Regions from separate parts of the Agrobacterium sp. GD03872 genome, predicted to be linked through region 1. Evidence: predicted binding sites of a transcription regulator. Region 1 holds the regulator's gene; each other region holds the start of a gene.
What was found. Region 1 encodes LexA, which represses DNA repair genes until DNA is damaged. Its sites were predicted from a motif close to TGTTCNNNNTGTGTTCNG; they were not measured.

Region 1 (10,719 bases):
AGCGCTCAACGCATGCCGCGTGTATTTTGGCGATGGTCATAGTAGGGGCGACATCGAGAATGAAATCCGCGAGTTCTGGATTAAGCCCGATGCCAGATCGAGAAACAGCGCGATAGGAAGATATAGCTTTTTTTGCTCGTCCAGCGGCTGCATCCTGAAGAAGTTTACGATATTCATCCGCTGGGAGTGTGACCGTCTCGCTTGAGAGAGCAAGTCTGCCGCAATCATTGCAACGCTCTAAACCGTTCACGCTCAATTCCCCTCGTAGAAGGCTGCGGTAAGTCTGCGAGCCGTGCGAGCAACGTCTATCTCAACCAGCTTCTCTTTCCGAAGCTTTTGCCAGTGCCGGTGCGCGGCAGACATCGTCGGAGTGTTTTCTTCTCCAAATTTTTCCCGGCATTCGGCAACCGTTGCCACCAAGCTTTGAGTACCAAACTTCTCGCGGAAGAAATCGGCAACGTCCGGCCTCTGCATGATAAAAGTGGGCCTCGGTCTCGTGTGCTTCGACTTGTTCAAAGAGGCTTTGAGAAAGGCTTTATATTCATCAAGCGGAACGACAGCGTACTTCTGCCCATCGATTTTAGCCACTTGAACCTCTACGATTTTCGTCTTCTTCACGGTTGATCGTGTCAAGTGTCGCTGCCCTTTTTCGAAAATTTGCACTGCACCGGCTAGCTAAATAAGCGCTTGCCGAATAGTGAACAGAAGCGGATTATAATCGAAACAAAAAGAAAACTAAAGAGGCACAAAAAGGGACTTTCGAGCGCGCTAAAGAGATAAGAATTTATGGAAGAAAGTTGACGCGGAGGGGCAGCACTCCCTCGTTGATCCAGCGTTCGCCGTCCAAGTAAACTTTGCTCGCGTCGGCTTGATTCTCCCTGAAACCGGGAAAGAAAGCAAGATGGACTGGAAACGCTATTAAAAACGACCGAGCCGAGACAGCATTCTGTAAATGATCAATACAGCCTTCAGAGGAGCTTTAAATGGCAATCGACCGCAATACACTCGACACCTTGAATAACGCTGGCATCGGTTTTTGGGCAAACCTCCGCATTCCGGGTGGTGGGCGCGATATCGTGCTCAAACCGCAGAATGTCGAAAAATATCTGGCCGACAAAGACGGTTTTGCCGCCGAGCATTTTGGCCTCACGAAAGAACAGTATCAAGACTGGGTCGCGAACGATGGTTATGTTCAGTGCTCGGCTCACACAACGTCCGGCTCCCGCTGTAAAAACCATGTCTCTGGCGGAAGCCACTACAAGCCAGAGGATTGGAAGAAGATGCAGGGTGAATATTGCGCGACCCACGGCGGCCCCGGTTCCACGGTGAAGTGACGTACGGCGAAAACCGACCACAAACGATCAAGCAGAAAAGAGGTTACAGCCACCATGGTCAAAGTCGTTCTGGAAGATATCAACACAGTTGTTTATTTCACCTCGACGCCTGAATGGGCGGCTGAAACACAAGCTTGGAGCCAGACGAAATGCACCGACCATGACACGTTCTGGTGTCGGCGGATTACCTCAAATGGCGGCGTTCAAATTCGGCAGCAATGTCGCATCTGCGGCCATCTTTTGGGTGGCGCTCGAAAGCGCGAGCCGGGAGACGAAAACCTTCCGCTGCATGATCCAGACATGGAGACCCGTTATAACGAACTGCGGGAACAGGAACACCTGCAAATCCTAAAGAAGCATGCCCGCTTGCAACACGAGAAAACCAGTAGCTGGTTTGATCAATACAATGACTATCTGGCGAGCGATGAATGGCAGCAAAAGCGCAAGCTGGTATTCAAACGATCTGGCGGAATGTGTGAGGGCTGCGGGCTGGCTGAAGCCAAACAGGTCCACCATCTGACCTATAAGCACGTAGGATGTGAGTTCCTGTTCGAACTGGTGGCCGTCTGCGATAGTTGCCACGACCGGCTTCATCAAGATGAAGCGCCGGAGACTGGCGACGAAAGAGCCAGCAGCGCCGAGCCCGATAATCCCGATTATGAGGAACCGCTTTAGGATTGAAATGTGGCAGGGAGGGACCGCCCCCGGTAAAACCGGCTCCCCTCCAAGGGTCATCTGGGACTACGGATTTCGCTGCCACGTTGTCAGATTTATCATCAGGCAACAGTCTCGGCAATGATAGACCCTTTAAATGGTTGCGGGGCGGTCGCCAAAGTCCGCCCCGCGTTCCCTGCGCCAGTTCATCCGTGGTCGCAGAAAATGAATCTCGATCTCTATTACGCCGGTGAATCGGCGGCAAGCCGTTACACGAATAAGCGCACCGCATCGGTGTCCAGAAATCGGCGTTTTGCCTTGCTTGCTTGTTCCATCCGCCTCATCTCGCTTTTTCATTAAATCTGGCCGTGGAGGCGTTTCTGCATCGTCCGTGACCGGATGACGTAGAAATTTTGGAGAAACGCTTCCACGGCCTTTAATCCGGCTTCAATTTTTATCCTGTTTGCGGGAGTTCATGTTCCGAAGCGCCGAAATCACCTTCGCCGCCTTTTTGTTATCCACGAACCGCAATGACGAGACCTTGTGGAAGCGATCCAGCCACTTGTTTAGCTCCATGTCGTTCTCGTCTTCCCGGCCAAGGAATTTCGCCCATAGTGACCGGATGAGATCTACCTGCGGCGGCGTTGCCATTGTCGGGCGATATCCGTAGCTGCGCGTTGTCCAGGTCGAACGGAAGCCCATGGCCGTGAAGTATTTCACGGCTGCGGTAAATCCGGGCTGCGTCAGATCGGCGGCGCTATCGCAGCCGGTGACGCGCTCAAGAACGGCGCGATAGGTATCGTCATCAAGGCCAAGCTGCTTCTTGGCGACGTGCAACAGCGCAATCTGTTTGGCAGTGATCGGCGTGGAAGCCTTAGGAGCGCGCATCTTCCGCCTCCCTTTTTATGGTGTACGGCGGGGTCTCCGTGTGGTTTTCAGATGGCGGGCCGAGATCGATACCGACCGCGCACGAAACCACGCGATTGACCGCATATTTGGACACGCCCGCCCACTTTGCAATCTGATCAGAATTTCTGACCTTCAGCTTCGACGCCTTGATCTCTTTGAATTCACTTCGCAGCGCGCTGGCGATCCCTTTGAGATGACGGCACTGGAGATTGAGCAGCCGTTCCATTCCATAGCCATCAGCGCTGATATCTTCGCCCGTGCGAAGCGAATATTCCACCATCGCGCCGAAGGACTGGACGGCCGCAATGGCAACTTCCATATCATCGAGCAGATCGGTGTAGTCCTTGTATTCCTTCACATTGTATGTCGGCATTTCATTCTCCTCTTGCATTTGGACGTGACTCCGCACTACGCCGCGCAAATGCGCGGAGCCTGTTGATTGAAGGGTAGATAAAAGCGATGAAGCGGCGGTCAGGCCGCTTCGGGTTGCATCAGACGAAGCAAATCAGGCTTCGTTGTAAGAATGCCGAGCGCGCTTTTCAGGTGCGCGAGCCGGATGCCCGTCGCTCCGCCAGTAAGGCGCTTGGCTGTTTCGAGAAGCTGGACGAGATCGCGGAAATTCGTCTTTGCGCCATAAGCCGCGAGGCCCGCATAAGCGTCCATGCCTTCCACATTATATGTGCTGCCGATAAGATCGCAGTCCGTCCGGCTCGGCGCTGGAAGCTGCCGCGTCATGGCGATCCGGCTTTCAATCTGCGCCCAAGTGTCGGCTTCTTTCTTGCGGGTGGATGCCAACCGTTCGGCGTTTCCAGCCAGTAAAAGACCGATGCCGCATTTTTCCTGAATACGGAGAAGTTCCCGGAAAGCAGGTACTTCCAGCGTCTGAACTTCATCGACAACAAGCAGGATTGGCCCTTCGACGTAAGCGCCAGTCTTCTGGTTGTAGCGACTGCCAGACCGGAAATAATAATAGGCTTCGTTCGCCAGTTCATCGATATACTTTTGCCGCGTAAGCTGACCAGCTTCCTTCAAAAGCAGTTCCAGCATGCCTTTAGGAGCCTTGCTCTGCTGTGAGATTTCGCAATAGACGCCGCCGAAATCCTGCGCGATATGCCACAGTGCAGAGCTTTTGCCGGTTCCCGGCTTGCCGATCAGGCGAACGGGGAAACGCAGGTCAAGGCTGTATTGAGCGGCTTCACGCACAAGCTTGACCGTGGCGGTTTCAACGATGATTTCGGGAATGTTCGCAGGGCGACCGCGCATTATTGTACCTGCCTTCCTGATCCGAAGAATTGAGATAACAAGCTGACCGCTTCGTCATTGGAGCGGCGGATTTCGTCGTCACGGCGCTGAGCGTCCAGACTATCAACGGCGACCGGCAGGATTGCCCGCCGCTGCGATCCGGGTTGATTGATGGAGATCGTGGCATCCGGTTCATTCGGAACAACCGGCAACTGCTTGCGCCCGAACTCGATCAGTTCCGCGCCCACGTCGATAGTGGGAACCGACTTCGCAAGTTTCGTCAGCGCCTTGTTGCGGATGCTGCCACGGCGGGCGCTTTCCTTCGCACCGCGCTCGTCCAGTACGTCGAACTGCCTGTCGGAAACCGCGATACCGATATCGTTGCCGTCCTCATCGGTGATCCGAAGCTCGGCAAAACCGTGGTATTTCGGCACATGGGCGATGACGGAACGCCCGAAGAACTCAAGAAGGCCGTCGCATGTCCAAACACCGTTATAAAGGTCAATACCGTGCTGACGCACCTGCCGCATGACGGGTTTTGTGAACACCATCAGCAATTTGTTCGGATCGAGTACGGTCGCTTTCCAGCCCTTGTCCACGAAGGACTTGAACACCAAGGCGGGCGAGCGGCCCTTGAGAGCGCCCTTTTGCGGCATGTGTTCGTAGGAGGTAAGATGGCTGTAGACGATATCGCAAAACGCATCGAACCCACCTTCGAACGGCGCATGCAGCTTGCCGAGCTCGGGCCGCTTTGGGTTCATCGGGTCATCGTCACGCCAACCTTGGATGTGCCGGAAATGCTGCTGGTTTACCTGTCGGAACCAGCCTTCGACATGCTTCGCGGCGGCGTTGTACGCCTTGGCGCGGATGACGTGATTGCGATCCTTGGTGCCATTGAAGGGCATCAGCCTCGTGCCGAGCCGCAAGGCGTCTTCCAGATCGTCGGCAAACTGGTATTCGGAGCCGTTATCGACATAAAGGAACTGCGGAACGCCAAAGGCCGGATGCTGGCACATGTTGACGAAGGCGGTGATGATATCGCTGTTGCGGACGCCGCCGCGATTGTCGAACTGGATGAGTTCGCAGAAAACGCGGTTGGTCGCGATATCATGGAAGGCGATCAGCTTCGGTGTTGAATATGTGCCATCGTCGCGGCGCACATGTACGTTGATATGGTGCACGTCCATGACGACAATTTCCATCGGCACAAGGCCAGCCGTCGAGCGCCGGATACGCGGCTTGTCATCTTCACTGGCCTTCCGGTCAACCTTATGCCGGTAGACCGCCTTGTATTGATGTTCGTCCTGCACGAACTCCTGCGGGATGGAAAAGACCAAAGGATTATCGGTCTCAAAGCCGTAAGCTCCCGTGATATCCTTGAGCTTTTCGCCAGCCAGAACGCGGGTTTGCTTGAACTGCGACCCGCCTTTGATCAGGCTGCGCACGTACTGCTTGAGATCGCTGTGAATCGTCCCCATCGTCTCATGATCGAACGGGACGGCCTTCATCCAAGCACGGCTGACAAACACCTTCTTGTCGCCTTTGTCGCGACGAACGCGCTGTGCAAGGCCGACGATGCCGTATAGCTCGTAAGTCTCGATCCACTTATAGAGCGTGGATTTGGTGAGCGTGCGCTTGTGGCCGGTCCAGTCGAGGCGGGAAACGCCTTCCAGTCTGTCGATTTCGGCCTTGCGCTCGGCGCTGCCCTTGGGCTGTTTAACAGCCGGTTCGATGATTTCGAATTTCCACGCCCGCTCATGATGGGCGGTGTCGTCGCCGAGACGAAAGCTCGACACGACTTCATTGGTCATTTGAAGCGCCTTTAAACGGTCTTTAAGATGCTCTGGAAGGCTGGAAACTTTGACCTGATATTGAATGCCAGAGCGACCGCCGCGACCGTGGACGGTACGGACTTCGAGTGCGTGTCCATGCCACAGTCGCTTCGTTCCTGCGACAATGGCCTGACATAACCTGTTAGCTACTTGCCTCTGCATCCCTGTTACGAACGCAAATTCAATTGTTGTGATCCAAGCGGCTTCCTGCATTAAAGCCGCTCCGCGACGGAGATAAGTCTTTCGCGTAAAGCTAGGGCTTTAGGGCCATTTCTTTTACCCACGAGCGCGTCCGAAGCCCAAACTCGATCAATCTTGTTCGCAATGCACCACTGATTTAACGATGTACCACTTGCAATGAATCTTCCTCGCACCGCATTTAACAATGCTGCGCTGGCTGGTATGTCACGAACGGAGAGAGATGCAGTAATCATGATGTAGTCATGACTACATTTTGTGTACTTGTCAACGGGGAAAAAATGAAGAAACCGATAGACCTATACATCGACAACCTAAAACGGCTGGTTGGCGTGGAAACTGATACCGAACTTGCGAAGAGCCTTGCTCTATCTAAGCAGGCTATCGCCGCATGGCGGCGGCGAGAGGCAGTACCTTTAGCCCAGCAGCAAATCCTTACCGCACTATATGGCCCTGAAGCGGCCTTCAATGAAGAGATCGGCTACATAGCAACACAGCGTGAGAGGGTGGCGATCCTGTCAGCGTTCTTCCGGCTTTTTGACCAGTATCGCGATATCCTCGACCCCGCCAAAGAGAAAGACGCGTATGAAACTTGGGCCGAAGTACTCCTTGGTTTCGAGGGCGATCTACAGCACATGGTTCGTAGCGGTGGCTGGATCGGTGTGAGCGCGGAAGGCAAACCCTCCGAGTTCACAACTAGCGAAATAGCCAGAGTGGTGGCGGCCTTGGTCGAAGATCGACAAGAAAAGATGGGGTTGCTTCGTGATATGCTTCGGCCAGATGAGCTATAGGGTTCCCAATAAGGTTCCCAATCACAACATCGCAGAGCATTAGATCGTGAGAAGGTTCCCAATATATTCTGCGTAATCAGTCACTTAGCCGCTACGCGAGAATGACGCATTACGAGGTTTGCCAATACAGCGATTGGGGACCCCTATTTACGGGAAAAAAATCCAATAAAAACAACGAAATTTTGCGGTTTTCATTCCAGCTTATCTACCGGAGTTTTTGGCGCGCCATTCCCGTTTTGTTTTCGCACCTCCACAGCTTCACGAAATTTTAGGGGATTGCAGAACACATATGGAACATATAGTGTTCGTTCTGTATTTGTTTCGCGACTTCAACGACGATTCTCAAGGGTGTTTTCCTCATGCTCACGCGCAAACAGCAGGAATTGCTTCTCTTCATTCATGAAAGAATGAAAGAGTCCGGCGTGCCGCCCTCCTTCGATGAAATGAAGGACGCACTCGATCTTGCCTCCAAATCCGGCATCCATCGGCTGATCACCGCCCTCGAAGAGCGCGGGTTTATTCGCCGGCTACCTAATAGGGCTCGGGCGCTGGAAGTCATCAAGCTGCCCGAGGCTTACGCTCCGGGCGCAAGGCCGCAGCGCGGTTTTTCTCCGAGCGTTATCGAAGGCAGTCTCGGCAAGCCAAAGGCGCCGGAACCGGCCCCTGCCCCCAAGGCGCCAGCCAATGATCTCGGCGGCGCCGTCACCGTTCCCGTCATGGGCCGCATTGCCGCCGGTGTGCCGATTTCCGCCATCCAGAACAACACTCACGATGTGGCCGTTCCGGTCGACATGCTGGGTTCGGGCGAACATTACGCGCTTGAGGTCAAGGGCGATTCGATGATCGAGGCCGGCATTTTCGATGGCGACACCGTCATCATCCGCAATGGCAATACCGCCAATCCGGGCGATATCGTCGTGGCTCTGGTGGACGATGAGGAAGCGACCCTGAAACGTTTCCGCCGCAAGGGCGCCTCCATTGCTCTGGAAGCGGCCAATCCCGCCTATGAGACCCGCATCTTCGGGCCGGACCGGGTGAAAATCCAGGGCAAGCTGGTTGGGCTGATCCGCCGTTACCATTGATCCGGGTCAACCGTCATCCTCTCGAAGCGGGATCGTTGTGTAGATGCAATTCCCATTGAAGATGGCGGCATCCCGCAATTCGGCTGATTGTGAGGAAGCTGGACAGATCGTTCTTTCCATGGGCGGATTTGTTTCTTCCGGCAAAGATCGACAGCAATTTCATATGGGTGTTTCACGTGGCTTCTGGCCCGGCGGGCGGACTTTTGTGATCCCGCGCCGTCTGGCGCAAGTTTTCGGCGGCGTTGCGGGTATTGCCGACCGGGAAACAGCGGGACGCAGCGCCGTCACCGAATGGTGATACCCGAGGTGCCCGCCCCCCTGCCCTTCGTCACCCATCAACGGGACTTATGGGTGCCATGGATTATTTTCGATATTCCGCGGCGCTTCGACAGGTATAAGAAGCGCAGCATATCCGGGAGACGCGCCATGTACGATCTTTATATCGCCAACAAGAATTATTCCTCATGGTCGCTGCGGCCATGGGTATTGATGCGCACGCTCGGCATCGCCTTCGATGAAAAACTTGTCCCCTTCGGCGAAGGCGTTTCATTCGCCACCTTCTCGCCGACGGGCAAGGTGCCCTGCCTTGTCGACGAGGGCGTGACGATCTGGGAATCGCTTTCGATCGCCGAATATCTCGCTGAAAGACATCAGGGCGTCTGGGCAAGCGACAAGCAGGCGCGGGCCTGGTCACGTTCTGCCGCAAGCGAAATGCATGCGGGCTTCTCCACGCTGCGCAATCTCTACCCCATGTCGGTCGGCATTCGCGTAAAACCGCAGGGCGGCGATGCCGGGCTTGCGGCGGATATCAAGCGGATCGATACGCTGTGGAGCGAAGGCCTCGCGAAATTCGGCGGGCCTTATCTCGCCGGCCAGAAATTCACGGCGGTAGATGCCTTCTTCTGCCCGGTGGCATTCCGTTTCCAGACCTACGGCGCCGATCTTTCGCCTGCGGCGAAAGCCTATTGCGACCGACTGCTCGCCCTGCCCGCCATGCGTGAATGGTACGAGGCCGGCCTGAAGGAAGTCTGGCGCGATGCGGCGCATGAAGAAGAAATCGGCGGTATCGGTGAATTGACCGCCGATCTGCGCGTCAAGGCCTGACGAGTCATGAGGCTGGCGGCGCTTACGGCGATACCGCCAGCAGCCGGGTGACGGCATCCGGCACGTCGCGGTCAAAACGGCCGCTTTTCCAGTCGTAAGAGCGGTGTTCGCTCCATGGCCTGTCCGTTCCGGCGATTGCGGCGCGCAGCCTGCCGACGACCCCTGCCTGATCGCTGCCGGCGAAATCAATCTCCAGCGAACCGGTTCGCCGCAAAATATCGCGGTTCAGCAGCAATGCGCCCGAGCGGCATTGTGAAAAGGCAGTTCTGCGGGAAACGATAACGATATCGGCGATATCGCAGGCTTTTCCCGCAAAGCGACCGTCTTCCAGAACGACGATCCATTCACCGCTTCCGGCGCGGGCCACACACCATATGCCCTTGCGGCAGGTGAAGACACCGGGCTCCGCGTCTCTCAGGGCCTCCGTCATCTGCCGCGCGACCGCCCTCATCTCTTCCGGGGCAAGCCTGGTTTTCGCGGCAAAGGCCACCGTGGTCGCCGCGGCGTCTTTCTTGAGAATGACGGGCGGCACTGGTTGTTCCGGCAGCAGCAATGCTCTTTGCCACTGGCCATAAACGAACCCCCGCGGCTGCGCCTTCGTTGTGTAAACCTTGCCGTCCTCCAGCATCGCCACCAACTCGCCATCCTCATGGACAAGCAGATCGGGCGGATTGCGATAGGCCGTGGCCGCTGACAGGCCGAAGGCGAGCAGCAGCAGGGGAACGCCAAGAAGCGCAAGCCGGCTGCGCAGCAGCGTCAGCAGCAGAAAGCCGGCCGAAGCAAGACCCAGAAACCAGCCATGCGGCCGCCCCGTCGCCGCGCTGCCGCCCCAGGACGCCACCTCCTGCGCAACCGCGATGACGAGCGCCATGCCATAGCCCATGATCTTCAGAAACGGCGCGTCGAGCCCGAAGGGCATGAGCAGCATGGCAATCAGGCCAAAGGGCATGACGATCAGCGACATCAGCGGCATGGCCGCCAGATTGGCAAAAAGTCCATAGGTGGTGACACGCTGGAAATGCTCGGCGGAATAGATGGCCGTCGAAAGCCCGCCAATCAGCGATGTGGTGATGACACCGCCGATAATGGCGCCCGTCATTTCCGCGACAGTCATCCACACCGGCTTGCGTCCGATGTACAGGCGCTCGCGGTCGCTGCGCCAGCGGCTCCAGGCGGCATAGGCGGAGACGAGCGCTATTGTCGCGGCAAAGGACATCTGGAAGCTCGGCCCCATGATTTCCGAGGGCGACAGGGCAAGAATGACCAGAGCGGAAAGCGCAACATTTCTGAGGCTGAGCGAAGGCTGATCGAAGAGAACCGCGACCAGCATCACCGACATCATCAGCCAGGCGCGTTCGGCGGAGACGGCGAAACCGGAAATCAGATAATAGGCAAGCGTCATCAGGAGCGCAGCGAAAGCCGAGATCTTCTTGACGGGCCAGTGCTGCGCAAATGCCGGAAACAGGCTGAAGGCGAGCCTTAGCCCGACGAAAAATATGCCTGACGCCAGCGCCATGTTGAGCCCGGATATGGCAACGATATGGGCAAGGCCGGAAAGCCGCAGCGCTTCCAT
Region 2 (10,719 bases), 110 kb from region 1:
ATGCAGCTCGTCATCCTCCTTCAGCCATTTCGTCACCTCCAGCCCGGAAACTTCCGGCAGCTGGATATCCATGAGAATGAGGTCGGGGCGATGCTTGCGGGCGAGATCGAGCGCTTCCATGCCGTTGCGCGTCTGAATCGTCGTATAACCGGACGCCTCGATCAGGTCGCGAAAGAGCTTCATGTTCAGCTCGTTGTCTTCGACTATCATGACCTGCTTGGGCATGGTGAGCAGTCCCCGTTTCGCTTTGAAACCTTCATCCAGACATATAAGTTGCCAGAGAACCGATTCCATCGTCCATTTGTTGCGCAAGGCTAGAGGGATTTGGTTTCAAAATAGGTAACTTCGGGGAAGAAATGCTGCGCGATACGAAAAACAAAGGCAATGCCGGCCAGGATCCGCAAGAAACGGCAGCCGCCATACTTGGCTGGCTGGCGAACGAACCGGACATGCTGGCGCGTTTCCTGGCGCTGAGCGGGCTGCAGGCGAACATGCTGCGGCAGGCCGTCAACGATCCCGGCTTTCTTGCGGGCCTTACCGATTTCCTGATGAGCCATGAACCGGACCTCATGGCGTTTTGCGCTGCGACCGATACTTCGCCCGAAACGGTGGCGGCCGCATGGCATCATTTTTCCGGGCCAGGGCTGGATTCAGGCGTGTATTGACGGGGGAGCCCCTTGAGCCGTTGTCACGGCCGGAGTATGGTCGGCAACGTTCTGGTTTTGTTTTCGGCTCATGTCCACGTCGCACCCCTATGACCCCGGTTTTTGCCGCGACTGTCTGGCCGGCCAGCCAGAGGGGCTGAGGCGTTGCCGTGCCTGTGGCAGCCCGCGCCTTGTTTATCACGCCGAACTCTACGATCTGAGCATCGCCCATATCGACTGCGACGCCTTTTATGCCTCCGTTGAAAAACGGGACAATCCGGAACTGGCAGACAAGCCTGTGATCGTTGGTGGCGGCAAGCGCGGGGTGGTTTCCACCGCCTGTTATATCGCCCGCATTCACGGCGTGCGTTCCGCCATGCCGATGTTCAAGGCGCTGGAAGCCTGTCCTGATGCAGTGGTCATCAAGCCTGATATGGAAAAATACAGCCGTGTCGGGCGCGAAATCCGGGCGATGATGCAGGAATTGACGCCGCTCGTGCAGCCGCTTTCCATAGACGAGGCGTTTCTCGATCTTTCCGGCACCGAGAGGCTGCATCACGACCCACCGGCCCGTGTGCTGGCGAAATTCACCCGGCGCGTGGAAAAGGAAGTGGGCGTGACCGTTTCCGCCGGGCTTTCCTATTGCAAGTTTCTCGCCAAGGTCGCGTCCGACCTGCAAAAACCGCGCGGCTTTTCGGTGATCGGCGAAACGGAGGCGCTGTCCTTTCTGGCGACACGGCCGGTCACCACCATCTGGGGCGTCGGCAAGGCCTTTGCGGCGACGCTGGAGGCGGACGGTATCCGCATGATCGCGCAACTGCAGGAGATGGAGGAAAGCGAGCTGATGCGCCGCTATGGCGTGATGGGACAACGCCTCTTCCGGCTTTCGCGCGGCATTGACGAGCGGCATGTGCACAATAACGACCCGGTCAAAAGCGTGTCTTCCGAAACCACCTTCTTCAACGATATTTCCCGCCATGAGGATCTGGTGCCGATCCTGCGCTCGCTTTCCGAAAAGGTTGCCTGGCGGCTGAAGAAGAGCGGCATTTCCGGCCAGACGGTGGTGCTGAAGATGAAGACGGCCGACTTCAAGCTCCGCACCCGCAACCGCCGGCTGGACGACCCCACCCAGCTTGCCGACCGGATTTTCCGCACCGGCCTTTCGCTGCTGGAAAAGGAAACGGACGGCACCAGGTTTCGCCTCATCGGTATTGGCGTCGGCGATCTGCGCGATGCCGGCCTTGCCGATCCGCCCGATCTCGTCGACAAACAGGCGGGGCGGCGGGCAGCGGCGGAAGCGGCGATGGACAAGCTGCGCGACAAATTCGGCAAGGGCAGCGTCGAGACCGGCTATACGTTCGGAACACGCAAATAGTTTGCTGAAGGAGGAGGTGCGGAACCGCATATCCGCCGTCCTCAGCCACAACACACATGTATTTTAGATTTTACACAAATTAGTGATGTTGCGAGCGCTCTGTCCTTAAACTTCATTAAACTTCGCATGATTGAGTGAAGCAAGTTTTGTGCATGTGGTGTATTGCGTCATGTCCCTTCGCCTCCGTCTTGTGGCTGGCATGTTGTCAGCCAGCATTCTCGCCTTTCCGGCGCTTGCCGCCGACAACAGTTCCCTGCAGATACTGGTGTCAAAAAGCGACCAGTCGCTCTCGCTTTATGAAAACGGCGAGATCGTCGCCACCTCGAAAGTCTCCACCGGCAAGGCCGGTCACGAGACGCCAAGCGGCATATTCTCGATTCTGGAAAAGCGGAAATACCACGAGTCGAATATCTATTCGGCCGCGCCCATGCCCTTCATGCAGCGGCTGACATGGTCCGGCATCGCGCTGCACGAAGGCAAGGTGCCGAATTATCCGGCCTCGCATGGCTGCATTCGCCTGCCCTCGAAATTCGCGAAGTCACTTTTCGGAGATACACGGGCCGGGGTGCATGTCATCATCACCGACCGACCGGTTTCACTGCGTTTCGTAGAACATCCCGCGCTGTTTTCCCCGCGTGACGATGCCGATGACGGCAAGCTGCTGCTCTCGGATGTGGAATTGCGTCCGGCGACTTTCGATGCGGCACTGGGAGCGGTCGAGGTTGCCGTCAATGAAAAGACGCAAGCTGTCAAACCGGCGGCCAAGGCCAAGGCCCCCTCGCCGCTGCGCATCCTGATTACCCGGCGCGGCGAGCGGGAAAAGGTGATGGATATTCAGACCGTGCTGACCCGTCTGGGCTTCGACGCCGGTTCTGCGGATGGTTATACCGGAGAGATGACGATCAGCGCCGTCAACGGGTTCAAGCGCTGGAAAGGGCTGAAAACCACCGGCCCGCTTCTGACCGATGCTTTCGTGACGGCGCTTTATGCCTCCGCTGGCGAAGACCACCCGCCGACCGGCCAGATCATGGTGCGGCAGGATTTCAAGCCGCTGTTCGAGGCCGCCATCGACATCAAGGACCCGGAAGTGGCGCTCGGAACTCATTTCTTCGAAGCCGTCTCCGTGGATCGCACCGCCGGAACCGCCGAATGGAACGGCGTGACGCTGGAAAACCATCTGCCGGCGGCATCCCGCAAGCGGCTCGGCATCACCGTGACCGAAGCGCCCGGCGGTTTCGACCAGCTGAGCGCCGCGCTCGGTCGTCTCGAAATTCCTGCAGAGATACGCAGCCGGATCGAACAGGAACTTTCAACCGGAAGCTCGATCACTGTTTCAGACCTCAGTCACCAGATGGAGACAGGGGCCGGGACCGACTTCATCACGGTTACAAGGGAAGGACCGGTGTGACGGCTTTCGCCTCACACCAGCTCCACATCAACGACACCGGGCGCAGACCGTAGCGCAGCGGCGATTTCCGGCGATATTCGGTATTTCTCGGTCAGCTCCACCTCGATCTCGCGGCTGCCCTCATCCTTGATGACGATGAAATAGACCGAACCGTCACCCTTGGTGTTAAGGTGGCGGGCAACGGTTTTCAGCGGGCCGGAATCGCGCACATAAACCCGCAGGGCCTTCTGCATCTGCACGGATTTCTCTTCCAGCGACTGCGCCGTCTGGATACGCAGACCGATGCCCTCAGGGCGTTCTTCCGCCTGCACGGTGATGACCAGCGATTTGCCGACTTCCAGCAGATCGCGGAACTGGCCGAGCCCTTCGGAAAACAGCACCGCCTCATATTGTCCTGACGCATCCGAGAAGGTGACGATACCCATCTTGTTGCCGGTGCGCGTCTTGCGCTCCTGCTTGCCGGTGACGGTGCCGGCCAGACGCCCGGCGGTCGCGCCCTGTTTCACCGCGGCGGAAAAATCGGCGAAATTCTGCACCCGCAGCTTTTCCAGCACGGGGCGATAGGTATCGAGCGGATGGGCGGTGAGGTAAAAGCCGAGCACCTGATATTCGCGCAGCAGCTTTTCGGAGGCAAGCCAAGGCTGGAAGGCGGGAAGGATGAGCTTTTCCGGTCCGCTTCCACCACCGGAGCCGAACATGTCCGATTGTCCAATGGTGCGGTTGTTCTGCGCCATCTGCGCATAACCGATGATACGGTCCAGCCCGCCGATCAGTTCGGCGCGGTCGCGGCCGAAACAATCGAAGGCGCCGGCATTGATGAGGCTTTCCAGCACCCGCCGGTTGATCTGCCTGGGATCGATGCGCAGGCAGAAATCCTCAAGGCTCGTGAACGGCTTGCCGTCGCGAACCTGGACAATGTGTTCCACCGCCCCCTCGCCCACGCCCTTGATGGCGGCCAGCGAATAATAGATGCGGTTCTCGCCCGTCTCGAATTGCCGGAAGGAAGTCTGCACCGACGGTGCGACGACCTCGATGCCAAGGCGGCCGGCATCCTGGCGGAAATCGTTGAGCTTTTCCGTGTTCGCCATATCGAGCGTCATGGAGGCCGCCAGGAACTCCACCGGATAATGCGCCTTCATATAGGCGGTCTGGTAGGAAACGATGGCGTAAGCCGCGGCATGGCTCTTGTTGAAGCCATAATTGGCGAATTTCGCCAGAAGATCGAAGATGGTGTCGGCCTGCGGCTTCGAGACGCCGTTCTTGATGGCGCCGTCGACGAAACGTTCGCGCTGCTTGTCCATCTCCTCCTTGATCTTCTTGCCCATGGCGCGGCGCAGAAGATCGGCTTCGCCGAGCGAATAACCTGACAGGACCTGGGCGATCTGCATCACCTGTTCCTGATAGACGATAACGCCCTGCGTTTCCTTCAGCAGATGGTCGATGGTCGGATGGATCGATTCCAGCTCCTCCTCGCCATGTTTGCGGGCATTATAGACCGGAATGTTCTCCATCGGGCCGGGACGGTAAAGCGCCACCAGCGCGATAATGTCCTCGATGCAGTCCGGCCGCATGCCGATCAGCGCCTTGCGCATGCCGGCACTTTCCACCTGGAACACGCCGATGGTCTCGCCACGCGAGAGCATCTCATAGGTTTTGGCGTCTTCGAGCGGGATGGCGGCAAGATCGACCTTGATGCCGCGCTTGGCAACGAAATCGACGGCGACCTTCAGCACCGTCAGCGTCTTCAGGCCGAGGAAGTCAAATTTGACAAGGCCGGCGCTTTCCACCCATTTCATGTTGAACTGGGTGACCGGCATATCCGAGCGCGGATCGCGATACATCGGCACCAGCTTCGACAGCGGACGGTCACCGATGACGATACCGGCGGCGTGGGTGGAGGCGTGGCGGTAGAGCCCCTCGATCTTCTGGGCGATATCGAGCAGACGGGCGACGACCGGCTCCTTGTCCGCCTCTTCCTGCAGCCGCGGCTCTTCCTCGATCGCCTTTGACAGCGGTGTCGGGTTGGCCGGATTGTTGGGCACCAGCTTGCAGATCTTGTCCACCTGCCCATAGGGCATTTCCAGCACGCGGCCGACGTCGCGCAAGGCCGCGCGCGCCTGCAGCGAACCGAAGGTGATGATCTGCGCCACCTGCTCGCGGCCATATTTGGCCTGCACGTAGCGGATCACCTCTTCGCGACGATCCTGACAGAAGTCGATATCGAAGTCGGGCATCGAAACGCGTTCGGGATTGAGGAAGCGTTCGAACAGCAATGAGAAGCGCAGAGGATCGACGTCGGTAATCGTCAGCGCATAAGCGACAAGCGACCCCGCACCCGAACCACGGCCCGGCCCGACCGGAATATCATGCTGCTTGGCCCATTTGATGAAGTCGGCAACGATCAGGAAGTAACCGGGAAACTTCATGCGCGAGATGACGCCGAGTTCGAAATCCAGCCTGTCGCGGTACTCCTGCTCGGTATAGCCGGGCGCCATGCCAAGCGCCGCCAGCCGCTGATCCAGCCCCTCCACCGCCTGGCGGCGAAGCTCTTCGGCTTCGGCGCGTTCCGCCGCCTCCGGATCGTCGCTGGCGCCGGTGAAACGCGGCAGGATCGGCCCGCGCTTCTTCAACACGTAGGAGCAGCGCAGCGCGATCTCGACGGTGTTTTCCAGCGCCTCGGGAAGATCGGCAAACAGCGCCGCCATTTCCTCCCGACTTTTGAGGTAGTGATCGGGCGTCAGCCTGAAACGGCTGTCATCCGAGACAATGGCGTTGTGCGCCACCGCCATCAGCGCATCATGCGCCTCATAGTCAGCCTTGGAGGGGAAAAATGCTTCGTTGGTGGCAACCAGCGGAATATCATGGTCATAAGCGAGACCGATCATGCGCCGCTCATGGGAACGGTCATAACCGGACTGGCGCTGCAATTCGATATAAAGCCTATCACCGAAGAGTGACTTCAGCGCCAGCAGCCGTTCCTTCGCCTGGGCAGCATGCCCCTCCTTCAAGGCCATATCCACCGGACCGCCGGAAGCGCCCGTCAGCGCGATCAGGCCGGCATTGGAGGCTTCTTCCAGCCATGCACGGGTAATATGCACGGAATGGCCACTGCCCTCGCCTTCCAGATAGGCGCGGCTGACGATATCCACCAGCCGCTCGTACCCTTCGGCATTGGCCGCCAGAAGCACGATGGCCGGAAGTTTCTGAAAATGGCTGTTGTGGTTGCGGCGATCCTCCGCCGCATCCTGCATGTCGATGGACAACTGGCAGCCGATGATGGGCTGCAAACCTTCATCCCGCGCCTTTTCGGAAAATTCCAGCGCGACGAAGAGATTGTTTGTGTCGGTAATGGCAATGGCCGGCTGGCCATCTGCGACGGCCTTGGACATGATTTTCTTGAGGGGCAAGGCCCCCTCAAGCAGGGAGTAGGCGGAATGAACCCGCAGGTGGACGAAACCGGGAGTTTTCAGCGTTTCGCCAGAGGTCTCTCCACGCGCAACCGTATCGCCCATATCATCATCCTGTCATTCTGAATCGAGGGGGCGATTTTCCGATTTCCGGCGCTCAAAGTCCACCGCTTTACGGCGTCCATACAGGTTTCTGCGCCGGTGTACTCTTCACAGGGCGGTGAGGATCACCGAAAAGCTGGCTACGAAGACAGCGATGGAGGCAAAGGCGGCAACGTCACGGATGAAATCAGTCATTGGTCTCTCCTTACTCGTTATGTTCCAACTTTGTTCTCATTTTGTTCGATTGTCAACAGGGTTTTGCTGATATTCCCCTTGCCAATGCCGTAGAATCGCCTTCGGTTCCCACATGGAGAACAGCAAGCCACTGACTCCAAAACGAAAAAACCCGGAGGTAAAAACACCCCCCGGGTTCGGAAAAAATTCAAATTTGGAGAACGGGCGTTCTCTGGAGAGCACCGGACGGATCGACTTTCCAGCGTGGCGCAATCCCGCCCCGGAGCCGTCATTCACCCCAATCGGCGGGAGCGATCGTTTCGAGCGCTATGGAAAAATTGGCGCACGAGGGTTGTGCATCGCGCATCAGCTCAGAAATCGACGATCTTGCCGTCGGCCAGCGTCACGCGACGGTCCATGCGGGCGGCGAGTTCATGATTGTGGGTGGCGATCAGCGCCGCGAGGCCGGATTGACGCACCAGCGCTTCCAGCGCATCGAAAACATAATGGGCGGTTTCCGGATCGAGATTGCCGGTCGGCTCGTCGGCAAGCAGCAGGAGCGGTGCATTGGCAACGGCGCGGGCGATGGCGACACGCTGCTGTTCACCGCCGGAGAGTTCCGCCGGACGGTGTTCACCACGATGGCCGACCCGCATGTAGTCCAGCAGCGCGCTGGCGCGCTTGCGCGCTTCCGCCTGCGTCAGGCCGGCGATAAGCTGGGGCATCATCACATTCTCCACCGCCGAGAATTCCGGCAGGAGATGATGGAACTGGTAGACAAAACCGATATCGCTGCGGCGGATCGCGGTTCGCGTTTCATCCGGCAGACCGTTGCAGGGCGCGTTGTTAATATAGACCTCGCCGGCATCTGGATGTTCCAGCAGCCCCGCCAGATGCAGCAGCGTGGATTTGCCGGTTCCCGAAGGCGCGACCAGCGCCACCATCTCGCCGCTCTTCAATTCGAAATCAGCCTTGCGCAGAATGGAAAGCGACGTCTCGCCCTGACCATAGGTTCTCTCGACGCCGGTAAGCCGCAGCACTGTTTTTTTTGCCATATTGCGAAGCGGTCCTTATTCGTAACGCAGGGCCTGCACCGGATCGAGCTTGGAAGCCCGCCATGCCGGGAAGATCGTTGCCAGGAAAGAGAGCGTCAGCGCCATGATGACAACGGAAATGGTTTCGCTGATATCCATTTCGGCCGGAAGCTGGCTCAGGAAATAAAGCTGCGGATCGAACAGCACCGTGCCCGATATCCAGGAGAAGAACTGGCGGATGGATTCCACGTTGAGGCAGACGATGACACCGAGCGCCACGCCGGCAAAGGTGCCGACCATGCCGATGGCCGCCCCGGTCATGAAAAAGATGCGCATCACGGAGCCGGAGCTTGCGCCCATGGTGCGCAGGATGGCGATATCGCTGCCCTTGTCCTTCACCAGCATGATGAGGCCGGAAATGATGTTCAGCGCCGCCACCAGAACGATGAGGGTGAGGATCATGAACATCACGTTTCTTTCCACCTGCAGGGCGGAGAAGAAGGTCTGGTTCCGCTGTCTCCAGTCGGTGATATAGATCTGCCGTTCGGCGGCCTGCTCCACCAGCGGGCGAATGCCATCGACATCGTCAGGACGGCTGACATATAGCTCGATGGATTGCACGATGCCGTCGGCATTGAAATAAAGCTGGGCTTCGGACAGCGGCATATAGATCATCGAGGCGTCATATTCCGACATGCCGATCTCGAAGACGCCTGAGATCTTGTAGGATTTGACGCGCGGATTGACGCCCATCGGCGTCACGTCGCCTTCCGGGGAAATGAGGGTGATATCGTCACCGGCCGTTACGCCGAGCTGGGCGGCGAGCCTGGAGCCGACAAGAACGCCCTCACCCGCCATGAAGCCGACGAGATCGCCGGTCTTGATGTTGGTGGCGACTTCCTTGACCTTGTCGATATCCTCCTGGCGCACGCCGCGCACCAGAGCGCCGGAGCCCGCACCGCCCCGGCCGGAGGCAAGCGTCTGGCCTTCCACCAGCGGCAGGGCCATGGTGACGCCGGGAACGGCGGCGAACTTCTTCGCCAGCTCATCGTAATTATTAAAGGGCTGGTCGATCGGCTGCACGATCATATGGCCGTTGATGCCGAGAATGCGCGAAATCAGCTCCGTGCGGAAACCGTTCATGACAGCCATGACGATGATCAGCGTCGCCACGCCAAGCATGATGCCGACAAAGGAAAAACCGGCGATGACGGAAATGAACGCTTCCTTGCGCCGCGACCGCAGATAGCGCCAGGCCACCATGCGTTCAAAAGCGGAAAACGGCCGGGCGGTCTTTGTCCCGGCGGAAACAGCCGCACCCTTGTCAGCCTCGGCTTGTGCCATGTCGTCTCCCTGATCTCAAACTGCAAGGCCGGTCTTTTCCTAAAACCGGCCCCTATTTCGCGGCATCCGCGTTACAAAACCGGAGCGGACTTCAGGTGAAGCCGCTCCGTCTTCCACTCGCGCTTAGCCGAGCACCCTGTTCATCGCCGCTTCGACCGTGACGGTTTCCCGCTCGCCGGTCTTGCGATCCTTGACCTCGACTTCGCCATTCGCGACCGAACGCGGACCGACGATGATCTGCAGCGGTACGCCGATCAGGTCGGCGGTGGCGAATTTCTGGCCCGCACGGTCGTCCGTGTCGTCGTAAAGAACATCCTTGCCGGCGCTGGAGAGCTGATAATACAGCTTTTCGCAAGCAGCATCGCAGGCAGCATCGCCAGCCTTCATGTTGATGATGACGACATCGAAGGGAGCGACCGAAGCCGGCCAGATGATTCCGTTCTCGTCATGCGATGCTTCAATGATGGCGGGAACAAGGCGTGTCGGTCCGATACCATAAGAACCCATGTGGACAGGGTGTTCCTTGCCGTCCGCACCCTGCACTTTCGCGCCCATCGGCTCGGAATATTTGGTGCCGAAATAGAAGATATGGCCAACTTCAATGCCGCGCGCGGAAAGGCGCTCGCCTTCGGGAATGGCGTCATAGGCGGCTTCGTCATGCATTTCGGACGTCGCGGCATAATCGGCCGTCCATTCGTCGAATACGCCCTGAAGTGCTGCGACATCGTCGAAGTCGGTGCTTTCGGCCGGAATGGCGCGATTGAGGAAGCTCTTGTGGCAGAAGACTTCGGATTCGCCGGTATCGGCCAGAATGATGAATTCATGGCTGTGATTGCCGCCGATGGGGCCGGTATCGGCGCGCATGGGGATGGCGCGCAGGCCAAGGCGCTCGAAGGTGCGCAGGTAAGCCACGAACATCTTGTTATAGGAATGGATCGCGTCTTCCTTGGTGAGGTCGAAGGAATAGGCGTCCTTCATCAGGAACTCGCGCGAGCGCATGGTGCCGAAACGCGGACGCACCTCGTCGCGGAACTTCAGCTGGATGTGATAGAGGTTAAGCGGCAGGTTCTTGTAGGACTTCACATAGGAACGGAAGATGTCGGTGATCATCTCCTCATTCGTGGGGCCGTAGAGCATCTGGCGGTCCTGACGGTCCTTGATGCGCAGCATTTCCTTGCCGTAATCGTCGTAACGGCCGCTTTCCTGCCAGAGTTCGGCCGATTGCAGCGTC
Region 3 (10,719 bases), on a different contig from region 1:
CGAAGGGGAGATATGTGTCTTCAGTTCAGCGCCACCGCGATCTCGGCCGCAAGCTGGGCATTGTTGCGCACCAGCGCGATATTGGTTTCCAGGCTGCGGCCGTCCGTCAGGCGGAAGATGTCGCCGAGCAGGTAGGGGGTGACTTCCTTGCCGGTGACCTCGTCGCGCTCGGCGTGGGAGATGGCGCGGTTGATGTAGATTTCCATTTCCTCGCGCGGAATCTCGTCTGCTTCGGGCACGGGATTGGCCACCAGCATGCCGCCATCGATACCCAGCTGTTCGCGGGTTGCCTGGAAATTGGCAATCGCCGCCGGGCTGTTCAGCGAGAGCGGGCTCGGCAGGCCGGAGGAACGCGACCAGAAGGCGGGGAATTCTTCCGAACCGAAGGTGACGACGGGCACGCCATTGGTTTCGAGAACCTCGAGCGTTTTCGGAATGTCGAGGATCGCCTTCGCGCCGGCGCAGACGACGATCACGCCGGTCTTCGCAAGCTCGGTCAGATCGGCGGAGATGTCGAAGGTCTCTTCAGCGCCCTTGTGCACGCCGCCGATACCGCCTGTCGCAAAAACGCGGATGCCGGCGCGGGCGGCGGCGATCATGGTGGCGGCAACCGTGGTGGCGCCGGTGCGGCGTTCGGCAATCGCGAAGGCGATATCGGCGCGCGAAACCTTCATGGCGTCGGTGGTCTGGGCGAGCGCCTCGAGCTGGTCCTTCTCAAGGCCGATATGCAGCGTGCCGTGAATGACGGCGATGGTGGCCGGAACCGCACCCTGATCACGGATGATCTGCTCGACGCTTTCCGCCATCTCGATATTGCCGGGATAGGGCATGCCGTGGGTGATGATGGTCGATTCGAGCGCCACGATCGGCGCGCCGCGCTGCTTGGCGGCGGCGACTTCCCGAGAGTAGACGATGGGCAGGAGCGGGGAGATGGGGCGGGTCATTGCATCTGTTCCAGTTTTTAAAAGCGGGTTCATGCCAGCATTTCAGCCTGGGGAACAAGCCCCAACATGGCGTCGACACTGTCTTTTGATAGGTCTTGGGACGTGGCGAAGGGCGATTGCACGGTGATGGCGGCCGCCGCCGCGCCTTGCCTCAACGCTTGCGCAATCGTCTTTCCCTCGGCGATGGCGGCAAGATAACCCGACGCCATGGCGTCGCCCGCGCCGGTCACATCCTTTACCTCGCGGATGAGCGGCGGGTGGAGGATTGCTTTTTCGGTTGCGTTGAAGGCCACGACTTCACTTGCGCCGCGGGTAACGACGCCGCCGGAAAGCCCGGCCTTGCGCAGGATGTCGGGCCAGTCGCGGACATTGGCCGCAGTCTCCCCGGTCAGCGCGCGGGCCTCCGCCTCGTTCATGAAGAGGATGTCGATATCGCCGAGCGCCGCTTTCAGCCTCACCGCCTTGGCCGGCGAAATGGCGATGGCCGCCAGCGGCTTTTCGCAGGCGCGGGCGACGAGGCCGAGCGCCGTCAGCGTATCTTCCGGCAGGTTGGCGTCGCAGAGCAGGATGTCGCTCGCCGTGATCGCCTCGCGAACGGCGCGTATCTTGAGGCGCCGTGGAGTGAAGAGCTTGTACAGGTCCATGTCGGCAAGCGCGATGACCAGATTGCCGTCACGCTCCAGAATGGCGGTGTAGCTTGGCGTGCGGCGATCGAGGAAGGTGAAGGGCGTATCTTCCACGCCCGCCTGCCGTGCGGCCTCCGCCACCGCCTCGCCGGTAACGTCGCCGCCGCGCGGGGCGATGATGCGGACCTGAAAACCGAGGCGGGAAAGATTGCGCGCGGCGTTGAAACCGCCGCCGCCGGCCTCTTCCATCCACGAGCCGGGGTTGCTCGCGCCGGGCGCCGTCTCAGTCTCGATCATGCCGCGCCTGTCGATATGCGCGCCGCCCAGAACGAGTATTTTCTTCACGCTTGCGTTTCCCTCTTTGGCGGATGGAAAGACCGGACGATTCGGCCTAAACTGACGTCTTCCTGACCTCGCATCCGGTTTGCGGCCATGGGCCGGGCACGGAAAAACGAAAGCAGAACAAACTACTTATCGCTATTTGTTTTCAATATGCTGGCTTAGCCTTGCGAAATGAGAACAAATAGAGTACATACCGTTTCCATACTGCTTCATTGCCTGTGCGGCTTCAATAACCTAAAGGTGGTTCGGATGGCACAAAATTCTTTGCGTCTCGTAGAGGATAAATCGGTGGATAAAAGCAAGGCACTGGAAGCGGCGCTCTCCCAGATCGAACGGTCGTTCGGCAAGGGATCGATCATGAAGCTCGGTTCCAATGAAAACGTGGTTGAAGTGGAAACCGTTTCGACGGGCTCGCTCAGCCTGGATATCGCGCTCGGCATCGGCGGTCTGCCGAAGGGGCGCATCATTGAAATTTACGGCCCGGAAAGCTCCGGTAAAACGACGCTGGCATTGCAGACCATTGCCGAAGCCCAGAAGAAGGGCGGCATCTGCGCCTTCGTGGACGCTGAACATGCGCTCGATCCGGTCTATGCCCGCAAGCTCGGTGTGGATTTGCAGGGCCTTTTGATCTCGCAGCCCGATACGGGCGAACAGGCGCTGGAAATTACCGATACGCTGGTGCGTTCCGGCGCGGTTGACGTGCTGGTCGTCGACTCCGTTGCGGCGCTGACGCCGCGGGCGGAAATCGAAGGCGAAATGGGCGACAGCCTGCCGGGTCTTCAAGCGCGTTTGATGAGCCAGGCGCTGCGCAAGCTGACGGCGTCGATCTCGAAGTCGAAGTGCATGGTGATCTTCATCAACCAGATCCGCATGAAGATCGGCGTCATGTTCGGTTCGCCGGAAACGACGACGGGCGGCAACGCGCTGAAGTTCTATGCGTCCGTTCGCCTCGACATCCGCCGTATCGGCTCCGTCAAGGAGCGCGAGGAGGTTGTCGGCAACCAGACGCGTGTCAAGGTCGTCAAGAACAAGATGGCGCCGCCCTTCAAGCAGGTGGAATTCGACATCATGTATGGCGAAGGCGTCTCCAAGACCGGTGAGCTTGTCGATCTCGGCGTGAAGGCCGGTATCGTCGAGAAGTCCGGTGCATGGTTCTCCTATAATAGCCAGCGTCTGGGGCAGGGGCGTGAAAACGCCAAGATTTTCCTGCGCGACAATCCGGACACGGCAAATGAGATCGAACTGGCGCTGCGCCAGAATGCCGGCCTGATCGCCGACCGCTTCCTGCAGAATGGCGGCCCGGAGGCCGGTGACAGCGACGGCGACGACGGCTGATTTCCGGCAGAACTGCGGGTGTTTCCTGCCCGGTGGTTTTGCCTGATGTGAACTGCGATTGAACAAAAAGGGCCGTGCGATTTGCCTCGCATGGCCCTTTTTGTTTGTCGGCGCGCCTTCGCGGGCCTCCATGGCTGGACAGGGCCGGGTGCGGACGATAAAAGCCAGTGATTTTGCAATATAGCCATCCTTCGGGGTGGAAGTGATGGACTCCAGCTGTGAGCGGTGTGTGGGCATGAGCGGTGTGAATGAAATTCGGTCGACCTTTCTCGACTACTTCAAGAAGAACGGACACGAGATCGTGCCCTCCAGCCCGCTGGTGCCGCGCAACGATCCGACACTGATGTTCACCAATGCCGGCATGGTGCAGTTCAAGAACGTCTTCACCGGTCTTGAAAGCCGTCCCTATTCCACGGCCGCTTCGGCGCAGAAATGCGTGCGCGCCGGCGGCAAGCATAACGACCTCGACAATGTCGGTTATACCGCCCGTCACCACACCTTCTTCGAAATGCTAGGCAATTTCTCCTTCGGCGATTACTTCAAGGAAGAAGCGATCACCCATGCCTGGAACCTGATTACCAAGGAATTCGGCATCGACCGCAATCGTCTGCTGGTCACCGTCTACCACACCGACGATGAGGCCTTTAACCTCTGGAAGAAGATCGCCGGTTTCTCCGACGACCGTATCATCCGCATTCCGACCAGCGACAATTTCTGGGCGATGGGCGATACCGGCCCCTGCGGTCCCTGTTCGGAAATCTTCTACGATCATGGCGATCATATCTGGGGCGGCCCGCCCGGCTCGCCGGAAGAGGATGGCGATCGCTTCATCGAGATATGGAACCTCGTCTTCATGCAATATGAGCAGTTGACGAAGGAAGAGCGTATCGACCTGCCGCGTCCGTCAATCGACACCGGCATGGGCCTTGAGCGTATTTCGGCGCTGCTGCAGGGCAAGCATGACAATTACGATACGGACCTGTTTCGCGCGCTGATTGCCGCTTCCGTGGAAGCGACCGGCGTTCCGGCCGAAGGCGAAAAGCGCGCCAGCCACCGCGTCATCGCCGATCATCTGCGTTCGTCCGCCTTCCTGATCGCCGATGGCGTTCTGCCGTCCAATGAGGGCCGTGGTTATGTCCTGCGCCGCATCATGCGGCGCGCCATGCGCCATGCCGAACTTCTCGGCGCGCGCGAGCCGCTGATCTACAAGCTGCTGCCGGCGCTGGTGCAGCAGATGGGCCGCGCCTATCCGGAACTGGTCCGTGCCGAGGCGCTGATTTCCGAGACGCTGAAGCTTGAGGAAACCCGTTTCCGCAAGACGCTGGAACGCGGCCTGTCGCTGCTGTCAGACGCCACCTCGACCCTGCACAAGGGCGACATGCTGGATGGCGAAACCGCCTTCAAGCTTTACGACACCTACGGTTTCCCGCTCGACCTGACGCAGGATGCGCTGCGCGCCCGCGAAATCGGCGTCGATCTTTCCGGTTTCACCGATGCGATGGAGCGCCAGAAGGCCGAAGCCCGCTCGCATTGGGCCGGTTCCGGCGACAAGGCGACCGAAACCGTCTGGTTCGAGCTGAAGGAAAAGCTCGGCGCGAGCGAATTCCTCGGTTACGACACCGAAACCGCTGAAGGCGTCATCCTGGCGATCGTCAAGGACGGTAAGGCTGTTGAAAGCGCTGCCGATGGCGAGGCGGTGCAGGTCGTGGTTAACCAGACGCCGTTTTATGGCGAGTCCGGCGGCCAGATGGGCGATACTGGTGTGATATCCGGCGACAATGGCGTCTTTGCCGTTTCCGATACCCAGAAGAAGGGCGAAGGCCTGTTCGTGCATTTGGGCACGGTCTCCAAGGGCGGTCTGAAAGTTGGCGACGCCGTTCAGCTGACGGTCGATCATGACCGCCGCTCGCGTCTGCGCGCCAACCATTCCGCCACCCACCTGCTGCACGAGGCATTGCGCGAAGTGCTCGGCACACACGTTGCCCAGAAGGGTTCGCTGGTTGCGCCCGAGCGCCTGCGTTTCGATGTTTCGCATCCGAAGCCGATGTCGGCCGAGGAGCTGAAGGTCGTCGAGGAAATGGCGAACGAAATCGTGCTGCAGAACTCGCCGGTCGTGACCCGCCTGATGAGCGTCGACGACGCCATTGCCGAGGGCGCCATGGCGCTGTTCGGTGAAAAATACGGTGATGAAGTTCGTGTCGTCTCCATGGGCACCGGCGTTCACGGCGCAAAAGCCAATCGTCCCTATTCCGTCGAGCTTTGCGGCGGCACGCATGTGGCGGCCACCGGCCAGATCGGCCTCATCCGCATTCTCGGTGAAAGCGCCGTCGGTGCGGGCGTGCGCCGTCTCGAAGCCGTCACGGGTCAGGGCGCGCTTGCCTATCTCGCCGAGCAGGATGAGCGGGTCAAGGCGCTCGCTTCGTCGCTGAAGGTTCAGCCGGGCGATGTGCTGTCGCGTGTCGAAGGCCTGCTCGATGAGCGCAAGAAGCTGGAACGTGAGCTTGCGGATGCGCGCCGGAAGCTTGCCATGGGCGGCGGTTCGGCGGACGCCGGCGCAAGCGACGTCAAGCAGGTTGCCGGCGTCAATTTCCTGGCGAAATCGCTCTCCGGCATCGACGCCAAGGATCTCAAGGGTCTTGCCGATGAGGCCAAGGCCAATCTCGGCTCGGGCGTCGTGCTGTTGATTGCCGTTTCCGAAGACGGCAAGGCAAGCGCTGTCGCGGCCGTGACCGAAGATCTGACGGCCCGTTTCAGCGCTGTCGATATCGTCCGCACCGCTTCCGCCGCACTTGGCGGCAAGGGCGGCGGCGGTCGCCCCGACATGGCGCAGGCCGGCGGCCCGGATGGCGCCAGGGCGCAGGATGCCATCGAAGCGGTGGCGGCGGCGCTGGCTGCATGATAGGCGTGAATTGAAGAGGGCGGGGTTTTACCCCGCCTTTTTGTTTCGGCCTTAGGGGCCGCCAAAGAGGCGGCGGAGGGAAGCGATGCGTTTTGTAAATCCCATCCCTTTCGTGCGCGACATCAATTGCTCAAAGGCGTTTTATCGCGACAGGCTTGGCCTGAATATAGTCGAGGATTTCGGGAACTTCGTCCTCTTTGAAAGCGGCTTTGCAATTCATGAGGGGCGGTCGCTCGCGGAGACCGTCTGGGGCACATCGTCGGGCGCGGAAGAACCCTATGGCAGACGAAATATGCTGCTTTATTTCGAACATGGGGATGTCGATGTGGCCTTTCGAAATATCGCGCCGCATGTGGAGCTTATCCATCCACTCCAGCGACAGGCCTGGGGGCAGAGGGTGTTTCGTTTTTACGATCCGGACGGGCACGCGATAGAGGTCGGGGAGCCGCTCGGCCAGTCCGGTACATAACCCGCCGCGATGATCGATCGGATGTTCGATTTTCGGGCGGGCTACTGTTTGACTGGTGGTGAAACGGTTGGCCCGTCTTATCCGGTTGCCCGCAAATCCTTTGCCGCCTCCTCATCGAGCTGGGTGGCCCGCTTGAAGGCGGGGCGGTCGGTAAGATGGGTCATGTAGTCGATGAAGGCCGGGCGTTTTTCGATGGTGCCGAAGTGCAGCCCCCAGCCGATATGGGCGCCGACATAGACATCCGCCGCGGTGAAGAGATCGCCGGCGATGAAGCGGTTTTCACTGACGGCCCGCTCGAGCGTGTTCATCACATCCACATAGCTGCCGCAGCCGGCCATGCGCAGCTTTTCCTTGGGCACTTCGAAACCCATCGCCTTCATGCTGGCCGCCATTTCCAGCGGGCCGGCGGCAAAGAACATCCAGCGATAATAAAGTCCGCGTGCCTTGGGTGTCGGCGCGAGGTTCGCGCCGGGAAAGGCATCGGCGAGATAGGCGCAGATCGCCGCCGCCTCGGTGACGATGGTATCGCCGTGCTTGATGGCGGGCACCTTCGCCATCGGATTTATCAGCCGGTAGGCGGGCGATTTCATCGAGGTTTCAAAGCCCAATATTTCGGTTTTATACGGAACGCCCACTTCCTCGAGCATCCATCGCGCAATGCGTCCGCGCGACATGGGGTTGGTGTAAAAGATCAATTCACTCATGCTTTTGCCTCCCCAAGCAAAATTGTCGAAGCATCATGGAAAACCGGCGGGGGTTTCACGCTCGCGCTTCGTTTTTTCAAGACCCGCAGCATCATTCGCACGTTCCTTAAGGATCGCGCCGATGCTCCGATGAATATTTGACTGTGCCGGGCAAGTTATGTGCAAGTAGATGCTGTTTTAGCTTTGTCTTATTGTTGTACTGGCCGTGGCACGTGGAATCGGACTCTGCGCCTAGTACAATTGCTAATCAAGATACTGTGAACAAAAAAGAAACCCGGCGTTGCGGCCGGGTCCCGTTCCCTGATGTGGCACGGCGCTGGCCGGCCATCATTGGCATCGCATGCCACAGCCTGGAGAGGGCAGCCGTCGCCGCGGCAGCCTAGTTGTCTGTCTTTTTTCCCGCATGCCGCGTTGCGGCGATGAGGGCGAGGAAAAAGGCAATGATGGTCAATATGGTGCGGATAAGATTGGAAAGCGCCCAGCGATCACGCAAATCCTGCCAGTTCGGCGGTATTTCGGCCGAGACGGTTTTGAAGAACTCGTTGATGGGGACATTGACCATGCGGGTCTGGATCACGACGACGGTGTAGATGACCAGAGCGGACAGCCATATCAGCCGGTTGCGCCGGTCTGCCAGCATGGCCCCGAGAAGGAGAGCCAGCGGGGCGAAGAAGGCGGCATAAAAGACGCCATTTCGGACGCTGATGTTGATGCTGTTGAACGCCGCAATGAAAATCTCCGCCTCAAGCTGGGGAAAGGCCATCATCACCGGATTGCTGAAAGCGAAGAAAAAGCCGGCCATCACGCCGAGGTTTAGCGGCGCTACGATGCGCAGGGCCGAAATCGCCGGGCCTGCGACAAGGCCAAGGGCGGGAAAATATCTTGTTCTTATTTCGTGCAGAAATGAGCTGGACATGAAAATCTCCATCGAATAACCGTACATATATGTACGGCTTATCCGTACGCATACGTACGGTTATTGTCAAGGAAATGCGGATGCGAAACGAAAACAGGGAATTGCGCCGGCGTGAGATCGTTGAACACGCCTTCGACATGCTTGCCCGGGATGGCTATGCCGTCTTTTCCATGCAGGCGCTGGCGAAGGTGAGCAAATCGTCCAAGGAAACGCTCTATGGCTGGTTTGGCGGCAAGGCCGGGCTTTATGAAGCCATGGTGGAAGAAAACGCGGCCAGACTGGTATTGCCCTCGGCGGATGCGGCCGATGGCGTGAAGGAGCTTTCCCGTTTCGGGGCTGAATTATTGTCGATGCTCCTGGGGGAGCGAGCGGTTCTGCTCAATCGGGTTGCGGCGGCGGAAGCCGGCGGTGACGCCGCACTGGGAGCATTTCTGGCGGAAAAGGGCCGTGACCACGTGATGCCGAAGCTTGCGGCATATTTTCAGGCGCTGGAGAAACAGGGTCTCATAGGCACGGGTGCATCGGAGGAGCCTGCGGAAATCTGGTTGTCGCTTCTGGTGGGGGATTTGCAGATAAGGCGCGCGACGGGTGCGCTTGGCCTGCCGACACAAGAGGAGCTGCGGGCGCGGTCGATCCGCGCCGCGGAACTTATGTTTCGTCTATACGGTACAAATGAAAAACCCGGCGCTGAGGCCGGGTTTTGAAGTCACTGGAAAAGCAGGCTTAAGCTGCCATCGCCTTCTTGAGGTTTTCGTCGATCTTGTCGAGGAAAGCCGTGGTGGAGAGCCAGGGCTGGTCGGGACCGATGAGGAGCGCCAGGTCCTTGGTCATGTAGCCGCTTTCCACGGTGTCGACGCAGACGGTTTCGAGCGTTGCCGCGAACTTTGCGAGTTCCGCATTGTCGTCCAGCTTGGCGCGGTGGGCGAGGCCACGGGTCCAGGCGAAGATCGAAGCGATCGAGTTGGTCGAGGTTTCCTGACCCTTCTGGTGCTGGCGGTAGTGGCGCGTCACCGTGCCATGTGCGGCTTCGGCTTCGACCGTGCGGCCGTCGGGAGACAGGAGAACGGAGGTCATCAGGCCGAGCGAGCCGAAGCCTTGAGCAACCGTGTCGGACTGCACGTCGCCGTCGTAGTTCTTGCAGGCCCAGATGTAGCCGCCGGACCACTTCAGCGCGGAAGCGACCATGTCGTCGATCAGGCGGTGCTCATAGGTGATGCCGATCTCATCGAACTGCTTCTTGAACTCGTTCTGGTAGACTTCTTCGAAGATATCCTTGAAGCGGCCGTCATAGGCCTTGAGGATGGTGTTCTTCGTGGAGAGGTAAACCGGCCACTTGCGCATAAGGCCATAGTTCATGGAGGCACGGGCGAATTCGCGGATGGATTCGTCAAGGTTGTACATGGCAAGCGCCACGCCGGCGCTCGGGGCGTCGAAGACGTCCTTTTCGATGACCTGGCCGTCTTCACCGACGAACTTGATGGTCAGCTTGCCCTTGCCGGGGAACTTGAAATCGGTTGCCTTGTACTGGTCGCCGAAAGCGTGACGGCCGACAACGATCGGCTTGGTCCAGCCGGGAACGAGGCGCGGAACGTTCTTGCAGATGATCGGCTCGCGGAAGATGACGCCGCCCAGAATGTTGCGGATCGTGCCGTTCGGGCTCTTCCACATCTGCTTCAGGCCGAACTCCTCGACGCGGGCTTCATCCGGGGTGATGGTCGCGCACTTGATGCCGACGCCGTGCTTCTTGATGGCGTGCGCCGCATCGACGGTGACCTGGTCGTTGGTGGCGTCGCGGTTTTCAACCGAAAGGTCGTAATATTCGATGTCGAGATCGAGGTATGGCAGGATCAGCTTATCCTTGATGAGCTGCCAGATGATACGGGTCATTTCGTCGCCGTCGAGATCGACGACCGGATTGGCTACCTTGATCTTTGCCATGAATTCCTCACCTTCGAAGCTGTGGCGCCGGATGGCGCCGGTATCCGGAAAAATATCCGGTGCGGCTATAGCATCGCGCGCGGCTGAGGCAAAGCCATGGGGGGCGCTTTTTTGGCGCAGCGCAATAACGCTTTGCGCATTGCCAAACCATAATGCCGGAATACAGTCAGGCGAATCGCTTCGCCCGCCGTCGGGCCTATCCCGGGATCACATCATGCGGAATATTCTGCTTCTGACTGCCGCCGTCCTCTTTTCCCACAGCGCGCTCGCCGCCGGGCCTGCCGATCCCGTCCAGAAGGTGATGGATATCACCGTAAAGAACTGGTCCGGCGATGCGGAAAACTGGAAATACATCTTCGATGAAGACATGCTGACCAGCCTGTTCAGCAAGGAGTTCGTCGCGCAATATCGCGAAGCCTCGAAGAAACCGGCCTATGAGGCGGAAAGCGGCGAGAAGGGCGATCCCTTCGGTTACGACGTGGTCACCAATTCGCAGGATGGCTGCCCGCTGGAGGATGTATCTGTGACGGCGGGGGAGGTGAAGGA

Region 2: a site for LexA is predicted at 7,152-7,169, ahead of dnaE (DNA polymerase III subunit alpha). Genes of this name have one in related genera too.
Region 3: a site for LexA is predicted at 2,086-2,103, ahead of recA (recombinase RecA). Genes of this name have one in related genera too.

What each region holds. Positions count from the first base shown of each region.
Region 1 covers NZ_JAOCCY010000004.1:239,878-250,596, forward strand. Annotated here, with positions in the region: gene N5D22_RS12215 (hypothetical protein) at 1-250, opposite strand, end outside; gene N5D22_RS12220 (hypothetical protein) at 253-618, opposite strand; gene N5D22_RS12225 (hypothetical protein) at 984-1,334, shown strand; gene N5D22_RS12230 (hypothetical protein) at 1,389-2,009, shown strand; gene N5D22_RS12235 (regulatory protein GemA) at 2,436-2,876, opposite strand; gene N5D22_RS12240 (hypothetical protein) at 2,863-3,270, opposite strand; gene N5D22_RS12245 (ATP-binding protein) at 3,369-4,160, opposite strand; gene N5D22_RS12250 (helix-turn-helix domain-containing protein) at 4,160-5,950, opposite strand; gene N5D22_RS12255 (hypothetical protein) at 6,451-6,960, shown strand; gene lexA (transcriptional repressor LexA) at 7,320-8,042, shown strand; gene N5D22_RS12265 (hypothetical protein) at 8,098-8,340, shown strand; gene N5D22_RS12270 (glutathione S-transferase family protein) at 8,469-9,146, shown strand; gene N5D22_RS12275 (ComEC/Rec2 family competence protein) at 9,169-10,719, opposite strand, start outside.
Region 2 covers NZ_JAOCCY010000004.1:347,126-357,844, forward strand. Annotated here, with positions in the region: gene N5D22_RS12745 (response regulator) at 1-225, opposite strand, end outside; gene N5D22_RS12750 (DUF3572 domain-containing protein) at 357-665, shown strand; gene N5D22_RS12755 (DNA polymerase IV) at 736-2,019, shown strand; gene N5D22_RS12760 (L,D-transpeptidase family protein) at 2,189-3,427, shown strand; gene dnaE (DNA polymerase III subunit alpha) at 3,439-6,939, opposite strand; gene N5D22_RS12770 (ABC transporter ATP-binding protein) at 7,482-8,165, opposite strand; gene N5D22_RS12775 (lipoprotein-releasing ABC transporter permease subunit) at 8,181-9,488, opposite strand; gene proS (proline--tRNA ligase) at 9,612-10,719, opposite strand, start outside.
Region 3 covers NZ_JAOCCY010000003.1:281,139-291,857, reverse strand. Annotated here, with positions in the region: gene N5D22_RS08970 (pseudouridine-5'-phosphate glycosidase) at 21-944, opposite strand; gene N5D22_RS08965 (carbohydrate kinase family protein) at 974-1,915, opposite strand; gene recA (recombinase RecA) at 2,162-3,247, shown strand; gene alaS (alanine--tRNA ligase) at 3,483-6,146, shown strand; gene N5D22_RS08950 (VOC family protein) at 6,232-6,615, shown strand; gene N5D22_RS08945 (glutathione S-transferase family protein) at 6,693-7,319, opposite strand; gene N5D22_RS08940 (anthrone oxygenase family protein) at 7,699-8,235, opposite strand; gene N5D22_RS08935 (TetR/AcrR family transcriptional regulator) at 8,316-8,939, shown strand; gene N5D22_RS08930 (NADP-dependent isocitrate dehydrogenase) at 8,959-10,173, opposite strand; gene N5D22_RS08925 (hypothetical protein) at 10,388-10,719, shown strand, end outside.